4 regions of the Erwinia sp. 009765445 genome follow, and region 4 is predicted to be linked to each of the others. Evidence: predicted binding sites of a transcription regulator. Region 4 holds the regulator's gene; each other region holds the start of a gene.

Region 1 (3,785 bases), on a different contig from region 4:
TGAACAGGCTGCGGGAACTGTTCGTCCCAGGCGGGAGAACTGGTCGGACGATAAACTCGCCCGGCCAACATGTCAGATCCCATCAGTGGAGCTGACGGCAGTATTCTTGCGGTCGGCCACTTCTCTCAGCCGTGCGAAAATTCTGTCCAGGTATATCCCTCAGCAGCCGGATTGACCTGGCCGACAGCGCTACCAGAGAAGTGGACGGTGAAAAGGGTGGCCTGATGGCGTGAGGCATAATCAAGCAGCCAGGCTCTGGCGCTGCAGGCCGCCGGTTTATCGCGGCAGAAAACTGAAGAGAGCCCGGGATGGGGTACCTGCAATTTGTTGTGCATCACATCGCCAGTAAATAACGCCACCTGTCCCGCCGATTCAAAGGCAATACTCATGTGGCTGGCGCTGTGGCCGTGAGTCGGCAGGAAGCGGATACCCGGCAAATATTCCCCGCCGTCCTCGGCCATTGTTTCCACTTTCCCGGCATCGATCAGCGGCTGCACGCTGTCGGCAAAAACGATCGCGCGCGGGGCGGCTTCAGCCGTCTGATACCATGCTATTTCCCCTGCAGGGATCACCCATTTTGCATTGGGGAAGGAAGGCACCCAGCGCTCGCCGTTCCGGATGGTGTTCCACCCCACATGATCGGTATGCAGGTGAGTGTGCAGAACACCGTCGATATCTTCCGGGCGCAGGCCGGTTGCCAGCAGATTGTCCATCCACGGGCTGTTCAATTGATCAAAGAGCGGGCTGAACGGGCGCGATTTGCCGTTTCCCGTGGCGGTATCAATCAGAAAGTGCCCCTGTGGTGATTCCACCAGCCAGCTGTGGACGCTCATTTCCAGCGGGCTTTCCAGCGTCATACCTTCCGGTAGCTGGCTTTCAGCGAGGTCCGGAAGGAGTTTTGCTGCGGGCAGGCTGAACGATTGTTCAATGAGTTTAGTGATTTTCAGTTCACCAACGGTCCATGAGGGCAGAGTGGTCATATCGTTCCTTATTTTGTGGCTAAATCAGGGCGTCAGGTTTTATCAATATGCCCTAAATCCCGCTCCGGGAAACAGACATTCCGCACCCGCTGCTTCAACTCCTTCACTTCCGGAAAACCGCCATCGATTTTGCGATCCCAAATAAGCTGTCCGTTGATGGCGATCTGATAAATACCGCCAGTGCCCGGGACCAGGGTAACCGAGGCCAGATCGGTGCTGAAGGTATGCAGCAATTCCTGCGCCATCCAGCCGGCACGCAGCAGCCAGTTGCACTGGGAACAGTACTCAATAGTTACGGCGGGAGACGTTTTCATGGTGGGGGTCCTCAAAAAATCAGGCCCTCATCTTCTGGTGACGAATGAGGACTGTCAACCTGGTGGTTTACTGAATTGTGAATAAATTATGGAGATCGTTGATATAAAGAATCAATCTGATTATCATTCTCATTTGTAACTCTGGGTCAGGGATCGACATCCATAACGCGCAGCAGGCGCAGGCTTTTTTTTCGCGGTTTTTCACGCCAGCGGCAGCAATGTATGAGTCGATACTAATAAAGAATAAAGGCTTACTAAAATGCGTAAACTCTTTTCCTCACAGGGAATTGTCCACACCACGGTGCTGTTCGGCACGCTGGTGACCTCCGGCTATTCCGTCGGGGCTGAAACAGCCACCGATACCACCTCAGCGACCACCACCTCTGGCAAGCCGCTAAAAGTCTCCGCAAAAAAAAACACGCCTTCTGAACCGCTGATGGTTGTTACCGCCCCACGGCAGGAGCAAGAAGCGGGCAGCAAAACCACCGTCACCGCCGAAGAGATGCAGAACAAAGGTGCCAATGATTTTGGCTCCATCATGCGCTATGAACCGTTGATCAGCGCCACCGGAACCAGCGGCGGCTCTTCGGCAGGCAAGAGCGGCTTCGACCGTAGTGGTTACACTGGCTATAACATTCGTGGTCTGGAAAGTAACCGTGTCGGGCTGGATGTGGATGGCATTCCACAACCTGCTGCAACCGGCCGCAGCTATGTCGGGCGTGCCGGTCTGAATACCTTTGGTATCGGGCGCGATTACATCGACCCCTATATGTATGGTCAGGTGGATATCGAATCGGGTGCCACCTCAACCTCGAAGGCCAATAACGCCATCGGCGGCGCAGTTTCATTCGTGCCGAAATCGGCGGATGATTATCTGTCTCTGGACAAGTCCACTTACTTTGGTTATCAGTCGGATTATGACTCCTCCAACCGCAGCTGGCACAACGGCATCACTGCCGCTGCTGGTGATGAAACGCTGCGTGGCGTGTTCGTCTACAGCCGCCGCGACGGTCAGGAAACCCGTAATAACAGCGGAACGATCGATGCGTATCCGGCCAACTGGCATTCCAACGCGCTGATGGCTTCAGGTATCTGGCAGCCCAACGATGAGCACAAGCTGACCGGCACCGTCGACTATTACGACAAGACCAACCATACCCATTACGACGCCTGGGACAGCACTGGCAAAACCATCTGGGGCACCGCGCAGCAGCAGAGTAACACCCGCCGCTGGGGCGTCAGCCTCAAGGATGAGTGGACGCCTGCCAATGCGTTTATCGACAGCCTGACTTCACGGGTGTTCTGGCAGCAGACCCAGGCGCACGACAACACCTATATGCCTTCCAGCGCCACGGCGATGGAGCGGGTCTATTCCGATTATGATGTCGATACCTGGGGCTTTGACACCCAGCTGGCAAAAATGCTTGGGCGTCATGAGCTGAGCGGCGGCCTGAACGGCAGCATCAGCGACACCAAACGTCCGTTTCGCCAGGAGCCTCCGGCCAGCCAGTACAGCGTGATCATGCAGCCGGACGCCAACAGCCGCAGCTACACGCTGGGCGGTTATGTGCAGGATAAAATCCACTTCGATCTCGACGGCCATGACTTCAGCGTTGTGCCGGGCGTTCGTGTGGCTCATCAGTCCACTAAACCTGAAAACCTCAGCAGCCTGACCACCGGTAGCAGCGTGCTGACGGAGGACCAGCTGCAAACCCTGTATGGCAAAGAGAACACCGATACCCAGCTGCTGCCATCGCTGAGCTTTAACTACGATCTGACACCAACGCTGATGACCTACGTGATGTACAAGCGCGGCGCACAGTTCCCGAATGCCAGCCAGCTGTATGGTTCCTGGAACCTCGGTTCAAGCTATGCCGGATCGCAGCAGTACGCATTAATCGGCAACAGCGATCTGAAAACAGAAACCAGCGACAACTACGAATGGGGCCTGAAAGGGGAGCCGGTGGAGGGCGTCTCGCTGAACGCAGCGATGTTCTATAACACCTATAAGAACTTTATCGCCTACACCCGCTATACCCGCTCCGGCAACCCGTCGATGTTCGGCAATGTTCCGTCGAATATCTACACTATTTATCAGGCTGAGAACCGTGATAAGGCCTATATCTATGGTGGCCAGCTCAGCACTAAACTGAACTTCGGCACCTGGTTTGAAGAGGTCAACGGCCTGAGCGCCACCTTCGCGCTGGGCTACAGTGAAGGGAAGTCTAAATCCAGCTACTCCGGCGACAGCTATGTCGACCTGGACAGCGTGGCTCCGGTGAAAGCCATTGTCGGCGTGGCGTGGGACGATCCTGCCAAACGTTACGGTGCTGCCGTGACCGCGACCTTTGTCAAAGGCAAGCGCGCCACCGACACTAACCGTGAAAGCTATACCAACAACGGTACTGCTCTGACGGACTCTACCAGCGAGTATATGCGCGTGCCGGGCTACGGTATGGTGGATATGACGGCTTACTGGCAGGTGGCGAAA
Region 2 (3,785 bases), on a different contig from region 4:
AAGTCTGCGGCTTGAAGATCGAGGTGTGGCTGGCGTAAGCAGAATAGGTATCGTTGATGTCATACACCAGGCCCGCGTAAGGCGTGATGTTGTTCTTCTCCATATTCTGCGTCAGCGTGTTAGCCCGATACTGGGTATAACGCGCACCGAGGATCATATGCAACGGATCGGCCAGTGAAATACGGGTCGCCATATAGGCCGATTTCTGACGGATGGTGTTGTCCTGAGACAACGCCTGGTCGTCCCAGTCCGGTTCCGGATAGTTACCCCAGTTATTAAAATCACCCACATCAGCCGAGGTGAAGCTGGTTGACGAACTTAAATAGCGGTCATGCTGGCGAATGTAAGTCACCCCGGCCATCAACTGGTGCTCACGTCCGAACAGCTCAAACGGCCCGGTGACATAGGAATCAACAGAGTCCTCTTTACGCTTCGCAGTGTTGTAACCGGTGCCGCCTAACAGGTCGTAGCCCGCATAAGGCCCGACGCCAATCCCGGTGGTTTTATCGAAGTATCCGTCGATATACAGCAGCTTACTGTCCATGGTCGCTTCAGTATGGGAGCCGCTGAGGTTGAACTGCCAGCCGTTGCTGAAATCCTGTTTCAGCTTAGCGAAGACTTTCTTAGAATCGCTGTTGTTATAGGCCCAGTCAGGAGAAAGATTGGTACTGCGATCGTAATTGGTTTTACTGCCATCGAGGTAGAAGGTTGGCAGGCCGCCCCAGGTCGCACCCTGAATATTGGTTTCTTCGTAGTCATAGCCCAGCGAGAGGGTCGTGGAGTCGGTCAGATCGGCATCCACCACGCCATAAAGGAATTTTTTCTGGGTATGGTAGTGATCCAGCCAGCTGTCACCATCCTGGTAACCGGCCACCACGCGGCCACGCACATTCCCAGACTCTGTCAGCGGAGCTGAAAGGTCGGCAACATAACGCTGATTATCCCAGCTACCGTAGCTGGCAGAGAGATCGCCTTTAAATTCTTTGCTGTCGGCCTGCTTGCGCACCATATTGATCGAGGCCGCCGGGCTGCCCGCACCGGTCATTAAACCGGTCGCGCCGCGAACCACATCAACCCGATCGTAAATTGCCGTATCAGAAAGGGTATCACCAATGTTCCACTGCGAATCGATCAGCACTGGCACACCATCAATCTGATAGTTATCAATCATAAAGCCGCGAGAGTAGAAGTTACTGCGGTTCGCTCCCGAGTTAAATTCGCTGATCCCTGTGGTGTTTTTCAACACATCGTTCAGGGTGTCGAGTTTCTGATCTTCCATGCGCTGTTTAGTGATGACGCTGATTGACTGAGGCGTATCACGAGCGGTCAGCGCCATTTTGATCGCGGCGCTGGTCACCGGGACGCTGTAGTCCGTGTTTTGCGTGCTGGAAGCCGTGTCAGTCGTGGCATTCACCACCAGGTTCTGTTCTTTTTGAGCGGTGTCCGTGGTGGTGTCAGCAGCAGCGGTCGGCACATGCAATTCTGTGGCGATAACCACGGCCAGCAAAGAGAGTAACGGAGCAGCCATTCTGGCGGAAGAGGAGTGACCAGTACGATTTTCCCGGGAAAGAGAAGGAGCAAAAAACATTATTTACCCTCAAGAGATTTTATTTTTAGATCAGCAGGTTGCAAAGAGAGAACATCTCTTCACATCAAAAAGCGAATGAGAAGTATAATCATTTAGATTGGCAATGCAAAATAAGGTTTTGAACTTTCAGGAAGTACTGTTGTCTCGCAACACCTGATGGCCTGTGAATGGAATTAATGCAATATTTTAAATCGCCTGTTGAATAACAGGCAGTCATTACAATGGGTCATTATCAAATATAAGAGATAATAAACTTAAGAAGAGAGAGAGATAATCATCACCACAGGTGATTGTTTCATCAGGTTTTATCCTGCCAGCGGGAAGCGGCCTGGCGCTTCTCAGTACAGGCTGACCATACCGCTGAGAGCGATCACCGCCCGATTGTGTTTTATCAGCTGATATAAATTTTCTGAGCCGGCCGTTTTCCAGGTGAAAGCACCCGCAGATGTCTTGCTGACAATCAGTAAATCCGCGCGGTGGGGACTGACCAGATTAGCGTACTCCACAGCCTGATAGCGGAGTGCATATTTTTCTTCCAGTAAATCGATTTTCCACTGTATCACGCTGTTTAATTCTTCGGTGATATCTTTCTCCTGCTTTTCCCCCTCGCTCATACCGGCGACTTTTTTCAACAGTGTCGCGAGTTCAACCACTTTGCCATATTCAGCATTTTGCCAGCTGTTAAGATGCGTTTTGTTATAAACCACGTTGTCATAATCGCCGTCAGATTTATTGATCTGATCATAAGCGGCTAACCGCTCTGCGGAAGTAAAGGCTCCGCTGCGATTGTAAGCGATCAGTGAGGCCGTTTTGCGGCACAGCCCGGTAAAAGGGTTTCTGACTGCTTTTCCCCGATAGCTGGCTCTGATGTATTCTGCCGCCTGACTGGCCAGCTCGGCGCGACCAGCGTCAGGAGAGAGCGGCCGGTCAGATAAAAATACCGCATTCACATCCGCGCGGCTGGAGTAGAGGGCAATCAACTGACACAAACTTTGGGTATTATTACTGCCAATGCTGTTAACGGACTGAAGTTTTATTTTCGCTAACAATACCGAATTACGATAATTGTACGAGAGAGAGCCACTCTTTGCTGCTGACTTGCGTAAATCTGCCTGGTGTTCTGCCCGGGAGCGCTTCACAAGGTCATTGATAACATTCACACTATAGGGAGTAGTTTCCATACCTGGGGTAAGAACGCAGCTGTCCGTCATAGCCTTTTCCATCTTCTGTCTGCGGGGCGCCGGAATATTGCTCTGGCAATGGCTTTTTAATATTATCGGATATTCAAACTTATCGGCCCGAAAGACATTTCCTTTAATGTGTACTTATTATCAAATGGGCACGAATATTTCAGTCAACTCTCACCCTGATATTTCTTAATATTTCCCTGGCTTGCTTATTTCCACCGTGGTGACCGAAACGGCGTTGCCCATCCGGCAACGTGGCGTAGCCAAAATGCGTGTACGGCAGAATGCCGCTGAGTGCTAACATTTTATGACGTTATGACCAACATGCCACCATTGAGGAACGCCATGAGTGTGATCAATCCTGAAGGGCTGAAAGCCAGAAGCTATTACAACCATATTAAAATCAGGCCCGGCACGCCGGTCTTTCCCACCGGCCAGGTGGCGTGGAATGAAGACGGCAATGTGGTGGGAACAGGTGATATGAAAAAGCAGGTTGAGCAGGTTTACGCCAATATCGACAGGCTGCTGGCAGGATTAGGGGTAACCCGTGACGCGATTGTCAGAACAACTACCTACGTCACTGACCTCGCGCTGGTGCCGGAAATTCATCCCGTCCGTCAGCGTTTCTTTGCCGGACTTGAGTTACCCGCCAGTACGTTGTTCGAGATCTCTGCGCTGGCCGAGCCGGAGCTGATGCTGGAGATTGATCTGGTGGTGATGATGCCGCTGTGAAGCGGCATTTTATTCTCTGATGTCATCAGCGAGGCGTTTCACCACCCGGCGAAGCGCCTGCCAATCCACTTCAGGCGTCAGATGCCGTCAGTTCGCTGAGATGATGGAAGCGACGATCCATATAGAGTAACGGAGCAGCATTGGCGCGGGGGTGCACCACACCCGTCACTTCGCCGAGGAATATCCCGTGCGAGTGCCAGTCCACAATCTTCGCCAGACGGCAGTCGAAAGAGACCAGCGCCTCCGCACAGACCGGCGAGCCGCTGGCCGAGGTCATC
Region 3 (3,785 bases), on a different contig from region 4:
GTTACGGCCTTCGTCACCGGGAAATTCACCGTCCCTTCCAGTCCTTCAACCACGGCTTTCGGCACGTTTTCCCATTTATAGATATCCGTGGTGCCGGTGGTTGAAACGCCGGTCGGCAGATAGCCAGACTCAATTTTGTTACGGTAATCATTGCGGAACCAGGTCAGGCCAGCCTGATAGTCATCATGTTTATATTCAATGCCCACCTCCTTGTTAATGGAGGTCTCAGGTTTAAGATCTTCATTGCCAATCAGATAGCATCCTGCGGCACTGGCCGCGCATCCCTGGCCCTTGCTGTACAGCACGTAGTTCGGGTTGGTCTGGTACAGGCTTGGCGCTTTATAGGCTCTGGCAATCCCCAGCTTGAGAGTGAAATCATCGGCCAGCACCTGCGACAGGTTCAGAGAGGGGCTCCAGTTGTTGCCCACAATGCTGTGATGGTCGAAGCGCAGACCCGGAACCAGCATGGTGCTGTCGGTCAGCTCCATATTGTCTTCCGCAAACAGCGAGAAAATTTCTGCCGAGGAGTACGGGCTACGGTTGGTGGTGTCGATTCCGTCAATACCACCGCCGGACAGGGCCTGAGTATTGGAAGCGCCATCCTTCATGCGCTGCTGGTTCCATTCGGTACCAAAGGTCGCAGTCTGATTGACCAGCAATTCAAAAGGCACACTGATTTCGCTGTGCAGCAAAACATCATCAAGCTGGATAGTGGAAAAGCCGTCATCGGAGAAGATACCTTCGGTTCCCCCGGCCAACCCTTCATCCATTCGTGTATTACGGGTTTTTTCATACTGCGCATAGCTGCGGGTACTGACTCCGTTATCCCAGACACCGGTCCAGTTAACGGCAAAGTTCTGACGGTACAGACGGTTAGTCTCTTTCCCGTAGCTATCTTTCACCAACGTACTGGTGTTGGTATTTTGCGTATCGCCTGCATAGAGATTGCCCTGACGGCTGTAACCCGCAGTGAATTCCAGCGCCTGGCGCGGAGCAAATTCCCAGCGCAGTTTGCCGTGAATATCCTTATTCTCCACACCTTCACGCCCGGCGGGAACGGTATCAGCATAAGTTCCCGTTCTCAGCGACTGATGCCCTTCGTTGATGTATTGCGCATCAGCCTGAGTTTTGCTGAGGTTGCCATACAGCTGAAAGCTGAAAGCGTCTCCTAGTGGCCCGTTGAGCGAGAAGTTGGTGCGTTTGGTCGCCCCTTCTTCTTTATGCTCCGGCATGTTCAGGTAGGTATTCCACGAACCGTGCCATTCATTGGTGGTCTGTTTGGTGATGATGTTCACCACGCCACCCGCAGCACCGTTGCCATAACGGGCCGCAGCAGGTCCCCTAATCACTTCAATATGATCAACCATCTCTGGCGGCACCCAGTCAGTATCACCACGGGTATCACGCTCACCACGCCAGCCCAGACGGACAGAGTTACGGCTGGAGACCGGCATACCATCAATCAGGATCAGGGTGTTTTCCGGCCCCATTCCGCGAATGTCGATCTGACGGTTATTGCCACGCTGCCCGCTGGTCGAGTTGCCGGTCAGGTTAACGCCCGGCATGGTGCGAATAATTTCAGACAGATCACGGGCAGGAGGACGTTTTTTGATTTCGTCAGCGGTGATGGTCGAAACGCCCGGAGCCTGAAGATTCTGCTGTGCGGCAGTCACCACCAGCGTACCCGCAGTGTCAGCATCGGCAGCCATCACCGTTGTCACCATCCCAAGTTCAATAAAGATAGCTAAAGATAAACGCGATAATTTTTTCAAAGGTCTGATTCCCTGCAGATCCGCCCCACCCGTATTTTCGGGGCAAGTTATAAAGTAAATGGGCGGAAATACATTATTGCAAATAAAAACAATTATCAATTCGATTATTCATCGTATTCTCATTGAAATGCCTTTTATTTGTAGTGGTTACGACAGATGATTAATCAATCAGATCCGGCGGAGAGAAGAGAAAAGTGCCCGTCAGCTTAAGCAACTGCCGGGCCAGTAATCAGGATTTACTGAACAGCTGCTCAAGGCGGGTCAGCAGATGATTGGCACTGTAGTAATCAAGACGGAAGCTGTCGTAACCCAGAGTCCAGACGTGACCGGCGCGAATCGCCCCAGATCCCGCAACCAGAGGTTCGGACAGTAATGCCGCGTTGCCCGAATCATCGGTAGCGAACATCAGCACCGACCTTCCGGTGATTCCGGTAGCCAGCGTCTCGCCGCTGAGTGGGATAATGTCTTTACGCTTCAGGCGCTGGCTTCCGCGTAGAATCGTTTCAGGCGGTGTGGCCAGCGTAAAACCCAGCGACACCAGCATCTTGCCCTGCGCTGATTCCCCGGTCCACAGGTTAACAATATGAGCATGAGGATTATAAACCAGCGCGGAGACCGGCTGTGGCGGCAGTGCCAGCTTCGCTTTCACTTCCGCCTCGCGCTGCGCGTAAGACTGAATGGAACGCTCAGCTCCGGCTTCATTGCCCGTGGCCTGAGCAAGCTCCCGCTCAACCTGCTGCCAGCTCTTGTCGTCATAGTTGATGACCAGCGTCGGTGCGATAACCGAAAGACGATCGTAAAACGCGATGGCGGAATCATTGCCGGTGGCGCTGACCACAATCAGATCGGGTTTTTCAGCCGCAATAGTCTCCAGATTCGGTTCACCGGAATAGAGCCGCTTCACGCCTTGCTGCACGGCAATATCCCCCCATTGGCGGAAGAAACCCTGCTTATCGGCGAAGCGCTGCCCCGGCATGGTGGCGGCGCTGGCAACAACCGGCGCACCAATCGCCAGTAGCGAACCGGTCAGCGTGACGCTGGTTGATACGATACGTTGAGGCTGATGTTGCAGAACCAGCGGCCCCTCATGGCCAGGCACCGAACGTGGCCAGCCATCGGCAGCACGGCCGGGTGGGGAGAGGATCAGGGCGCACAGCAACAGCGAAGATAAGCGTAAAACAGCAAGTCTCATTTTGATTGGCTCTTTCAGCGAAAGGGGAGCAGCCGGGCTGATCCGTAGAAGAGAGAATGATAATGATTATCTTTATTGTTTGAAAGCGGTATTTGCTTCGGAAAGAGGCTTGATCAGTGGCGGGGTCACGCAGACACAAAAGTAAAAAGGGACACCAATGTGTCCCTTCAGAAGATTAACGTTGATAGATAATTTCGACGCCTTCGTCGTCTTCATCATCCCAGTCGTCATCCCAGTCATCATCTTCTTCCACCGGCTCGGCAGCTTCTTCCAGCTGCTGGCGATGGTAGTCATCCCACATGAACTCCACTTTCTCAGGCTGCTTCTGTTCTTCTTCCGCCTCTTTCGGATTGGCGTTAATGAAGGACATTACATCCCAGCACAGTGGCGTCACGCCAACGCGATTGGCGGCAGAGATCAGATAGTATTTATCCGTCCAGCCCAGCGCTTCCGCAATGGCTTTGGCACGGGATTCCGCCTCTTCCTGATCCAGCAGGTCAACTTTGTTGAACACCAGCCAGCGCGGCTTGTTGAACAGCTTCTCGCTGTACTTTTCCAGCTCGCCGAGAATGATACGGGCATTTTCTACCGGATCGGACTCATCAATGGGAGCCAGATCGATAGTGTGCAACAGTACGCGGCAGCGTTCGAGATGTTTAAGGAAGCGAATACCCAGACCCGCACCATCAGAAGCGCCTTCGATCAGACCGGGGATGTCGGCCACCACGAAGCTCTGCTCGCTGTCCATTCGTACCACGCCAAGGCTTGGCACCAGTGTGGTAAACGGATAGTCAGCCACTTTTGGCTTGGCAGCAGAAACG
Region 4 (3,785 bases):
TTTGGCGGAGACGAGGCCAAAAACATTCGCCTCGGACCGGGATATTCCGATATCAACAAGCCGGTTGACGGGACTGGCCTGCTCGACATGAGCAAAGAGGACAAGCCGTGGGCGAAATCGCAGGTTTGTCAGACCATGGTCAAAGAGGGCAAGGTGGAGGACCTGGAACACCTGCCGAGCTATTTTGCGCTTAAGGTCAGTCAGCAGGTTAAACAGCACGGTATTGGCCGCATGCAGGCATGGCAGGATGGTCTGAAAGATGCCGAGAATGCCAAAGCGTTTGCTATTGAGCGCGTGGCAGTTAACTTCTGGGATACGCTCTACTGGGGCGGCTTTGATTCCGCCAATGACTGGGCGAAAAAAGGCTATGAGGTGATTATCTCCAGCCCGGACTACGTCTATATGGACTTCCCGTATGAGGTGAATCCGCTGGAGCGTGGATACTATTGGGGAACCCGCTTTAGCGATGAGCGTAAAATGTTCAGCTTCTCGCCGGATAACCTGCCGCAGAATGCCGAAACTTCGATGGATCGCGATGGCAAAACCTTCACCGCTAAATCAGACAAGGCCTGGCCTGGCGCTTACGGGATATCCGCTCAGCTGTGGAGTGAGACGGTGCGCACCGATCAAAACATGGAATACATGATCTTCCCACGAGTGTTTTCGGTCGCCGAGCGAGCCTGGCACCGGGCTGCATGGGAGCAAGATTACCAGGCGGGTAAAGAGTATATCGGTGGGGAAACAAAATACGTTGATACCCAGGCGCAGCTGAAAGACTGGCAGCGGTTTGCTAACCTGCTGGGGCAGCGTGAGTTGAGCAAGCTGGACAAGGCTGGTGTGCAATATCGCCTGCCAGTACCGGGTGCACGCATTACTGACGGCAAACTTGAAGCCAATATCGCGCTTCCGGGTCTGGCGATTGACTACTCGGTCGATGGCGGGAAAAGCTGGCAGCGTTATCAGGACAGCAGCCGTCCGTCGGTCAGTGGTGAGGTTTTGATCCGTTCTGTCAGTGGCGATGGCAATCGTTTTAGCCGGGTTGAAAAACCAGAGGGGTAGGCTGAGACAGTCAGACACAAATAAAAAAACCGGTGAAGAGTCACCGGTTTTTTTTAATAGTACCGATTACTTGTCGTGCAGCGTATCATCTTCACGGCAGTCACCAGCAGCACAGTGACCATACAGGTACAGGCTGTGGTTGCTGAGCTTGATGCCATGACGTTCAGCGATATCACGCTGACGGGATTCGATAGATTCATCGCTGAATTCAATCACTTTGCCGCAGTCCAGGCAGATCAGATGATCGTGGTGATGCTGCTGAGTCAGTTCAAAAACGGATTTACCGCCTTCGAAGTTATGGCGGGTAACGATCCCTGCGTCATCAAACTGGTTCAGAACGCGGTAAACCGTCGCCAGACCAATCTCTTCGCCCATGTCGATCAGGCGTTTGTACAAGTCTTCCGCACTGACGTGATGGCCCTCAGGTTCCTGAAGCACTTCCAGAATTTTCAGTCGGGGAAGCGTGACTTTCAGGCCGGCCTTCTTTAATGCGGTGTTATTGTCAGTCATGCGGATATTATCCTGTTACTTTGCTAGTCACTAAGTGGCTGAAAAGCCCTGAACATCGGTCGGAGCAAAAGCTGAGCACCCCAGTATAGAACTGATGCGTCGAAATGGAAACCACAGTAAAGGTGCGGGAGCATTCATGCGGGGTTAACATTTCGCTCTGCCTCCTTTTTCGCCTTCAGGGCAAAAGGCGCTGAGAGAGCAGGAGATGACCGATGGCGATATTGTACAGTTTTGCAGATGAAAGTTACAAAAATGTGCCTATTACTTCTATAGGAAAAACCACACGCCTGATGTGAGATAACTCCCACATCAGGCCAGTGATTATGCCTCAAGGATCTCTTTGAGCTGCAGCTCGTCGTAAATCTGTTTAACCCACTTCTCCGTACGCTCTGCGGTCAGTTCTGGTTGGCGATCTTCATCGATAGCCAGGCCGAGGAAATGGGTGTCGTCTGCCAGCCCTTTTGAGGCTTCAAAATGGTAGCCTTCGGTTGGCCAGTGGCCCACAATTACTGCGCCGTTTGGCTCGATGATATCGCGGATGGTGCCCATGGCGTCACAAAAGTATTCGGCGTAGTCTTCCTGGTCGCCACAGCCAAACAGCGCAACCAGTTTACCGTTAAAGTCGATCTCTTCCAGCGTCGGGAAGAAGTCATCCCAGTCGCACTGCGCTTCGCCGTAGTACCAGGTTGGGATACCCAACAGCAGAATATCAAAGGCTTCAAGATCTTCTTTGCTGCTTTTCGCGATATCGTGAACTTCCGCAACTTCTTTACCGAGCTGCTTCTGGATCATTTTTGCAATGTTTTCGGTATTGCCCGTATCGCTGCCAAAGAAAATGCCTACGATTGCCATGAGTTTAATAACCTCTTGAAACTTAATAATGTGAGACGGCTGGCCTAAAGTGTTAACGGCAATGATAGCAGACCGCATCAGGGGGATAAACGAGTAATCCTCCTGCTTTTGTCGCTTTGTGCTTTGCCATTACGCGCAGATTTCGCCTGTCAAAGGCCCGTTCAGCGCTGTGGGCTGGCAAGCTGCGCCAGAACAATTTCTTCAATCAGTTCGCTGCGGCTCATGTTGCGCTCCTCGGCCAGCTGGTTCAGGGCATCCACCGCGTCACTGTTCATTTTCAGTTCCACGCGCTTGAGCCCGCGCACTTTATCACGCTTGAGCTGGTTGCGTTTATTGATACGCAGCTGCTCATCGCGCGTCAGCGGATTGGTTTTTGGTCGTCCCGGACGACGCTCATCTGCGAACAGATCGATCGTGGTGCGGTCCGTGTTTTCTTTTGCCATAGAATCGTGATACTGAAAGGCTGGAGTTCTGATGGATTGGGCCGTAAAGTCGGCTGAAAATCGACCGCCGACAAAATTTTAGCGCGCCATCATACCCCAGTGAAAGTCCTGGCGACAATGATTTAGCTTTCACAGGAAATAATTGTTTTTACAGCGCAAAAAAACGGCGAATTGCGCGCAAAATCGCATCAGGTTTCTCCGCGTGAACCCAATGTCCTGCTCCGGCAATCACATGGGCGCGCGCCTGAGGGAATTGCGCCAGCAGGTCGTCACGGTATTCGTCAGCCAGATACGGCGAAAGTTCTCCGCGAATAAACAGTGTCGGACGCTGCCATAAAGGAACCGCTTGCCAGCCAATAAGGCGATCATAGCAAGCCATAAGCACCGGCACGTTAAAACGCCACTCGCCCTCGTGAAAAGATTTCAGCAGGAATTGAATCACTCCCTCTTCATCTATTGTCTGGCGCATTATCGCGGCGGCTTCACTGCGCACCTTCACGCCTGCGTCGCTCACTGCATTCAGCGCTGCAAAGATCTCATCGTGGTGACGGGTAGGGTAGGCGACGGGGGCCATATCGATGACCACCAGTTGCTCAATACGTTCGGCAGCCAGCGAGGTCAGGGCCATAGCAATTTTTCCGCCCATTGAGTGGCCGACTGCGACAAACTGACCGATTCCCAGTTCATCCAGCGTTTCCAGCACGTCCTGCGCCATTGCGGTGTAATTCATCTCTGTCGAACGGGGAGATAATCCGTGGTTGCGGACATCGATTTGAATGATCTGCCGCTCATCTTTCAAACCACGAGCCAGCACGGCGAGGTTATCGAGGCTGCCAAAAAGGCCGTGGATCAGCACCACCGGAGAGCCAGAGTGGGCGGATTGTTCAGATTGCAAGCGGGCATTCAATTTCATGGCAAAGT

What was found. Region 4 encodes Fur, which represses iron uptake genes when iron is present. Its sites were predicted from a motif close to ATAATAATGAGAACNACTATCAA; they were not measured.
Region 1: the regulator Fur is predicted to act here: its motif matches at 1,411-1,433, upstream of AC3Y5R_RS09055 (TonB-dependent receptor domain-containing protein).
Region 2: the regulator Fur is predicted to act here: its motif matches at 1,658-1,680, upstream of fhuE (ferric-rhodotorulic acid/ferric-coprogen receptor FhuE).
Region 3: the regulator Fur is predicted to act here: its motif matches at 1,849-1,871, upstream of AC3Y5R_RS16270 (TonB-dependent siderophore receptor).

The regions. Positions count from the first base shown of each region.
Region 1 is NZ_JBYUWC010000007.1:43,210-46,994, reverse strand. Features, by position in the region: gene AC3Y5R_RS09070 (methyl-accepting chemotaxis protein) at 1-3, shown strand, start outside; gene AC3Y5R_RS09065 (MBL fold metallo-hydrolase) at 126-980, opposite strand; gene AC3Y5R_RS09060 (Rdx family protein) at 1,013-1,294, opposite strand; gene AC3Y5R_RS09055 (TonB-dependent receptor domain-containing protein) at 1,554-3,785, shown strand, end outside.
Region 2 is NZ_JBYUWC010000008.1:40,817-44,601, reverse strand. Features, by position in the region: gene fhuE (ferric-rhodotorulic acid/ferric-coprogen receptor FhuE) at 1-1,588, opposite strand, end outside; gene AC3Y5R_RS10340 (hypothetical protein) at 1,927-2,799, opposite strand; gene AC3Y5R_RS10335 (RidA family protein) at 3,121-3,507, shown strand; gene AC3Y5R_RS10330 (flavin reductase family protein) at 3,578-3,785, opposite strand, start outside.
Region 3 is NZ_JBYUWC010000014.1:74,767-78,551, reverse strand. Features, by position in the region: gene AC3Y5R_RS16270 (TonB-dependent siderophore receptor) at 1-1,724, opposite strand, end outside; gene fepB (Fe2+-enterobactin ABC transporter substrate-binding protein) at 2,002-2,964, opposite strand; gene cgtA (Obg family GTPase CgtA) at 3,140-3,785, opposite strand, start outside.
Region 4 is NZ_JBYUWC010000006.1:232,310-236,094, forward strand. Features, by position in the region: gene AC3Y5R_RS08595 (beta-N-acetylhexosaminidase) at 1-1,059, shown strand, start outside; gene fur (ferric iron uptake transcriptional regulator) at 1,126-1,569, opposite strand; gene fldA (flavodoxin FldA) at 1,891-2,421, opposite strand; gene ybfE (LexA regulated protein) at 2,583-2,864, opposite strand; gene ybfF (esterase) at 3,013-3,777, opposite strand.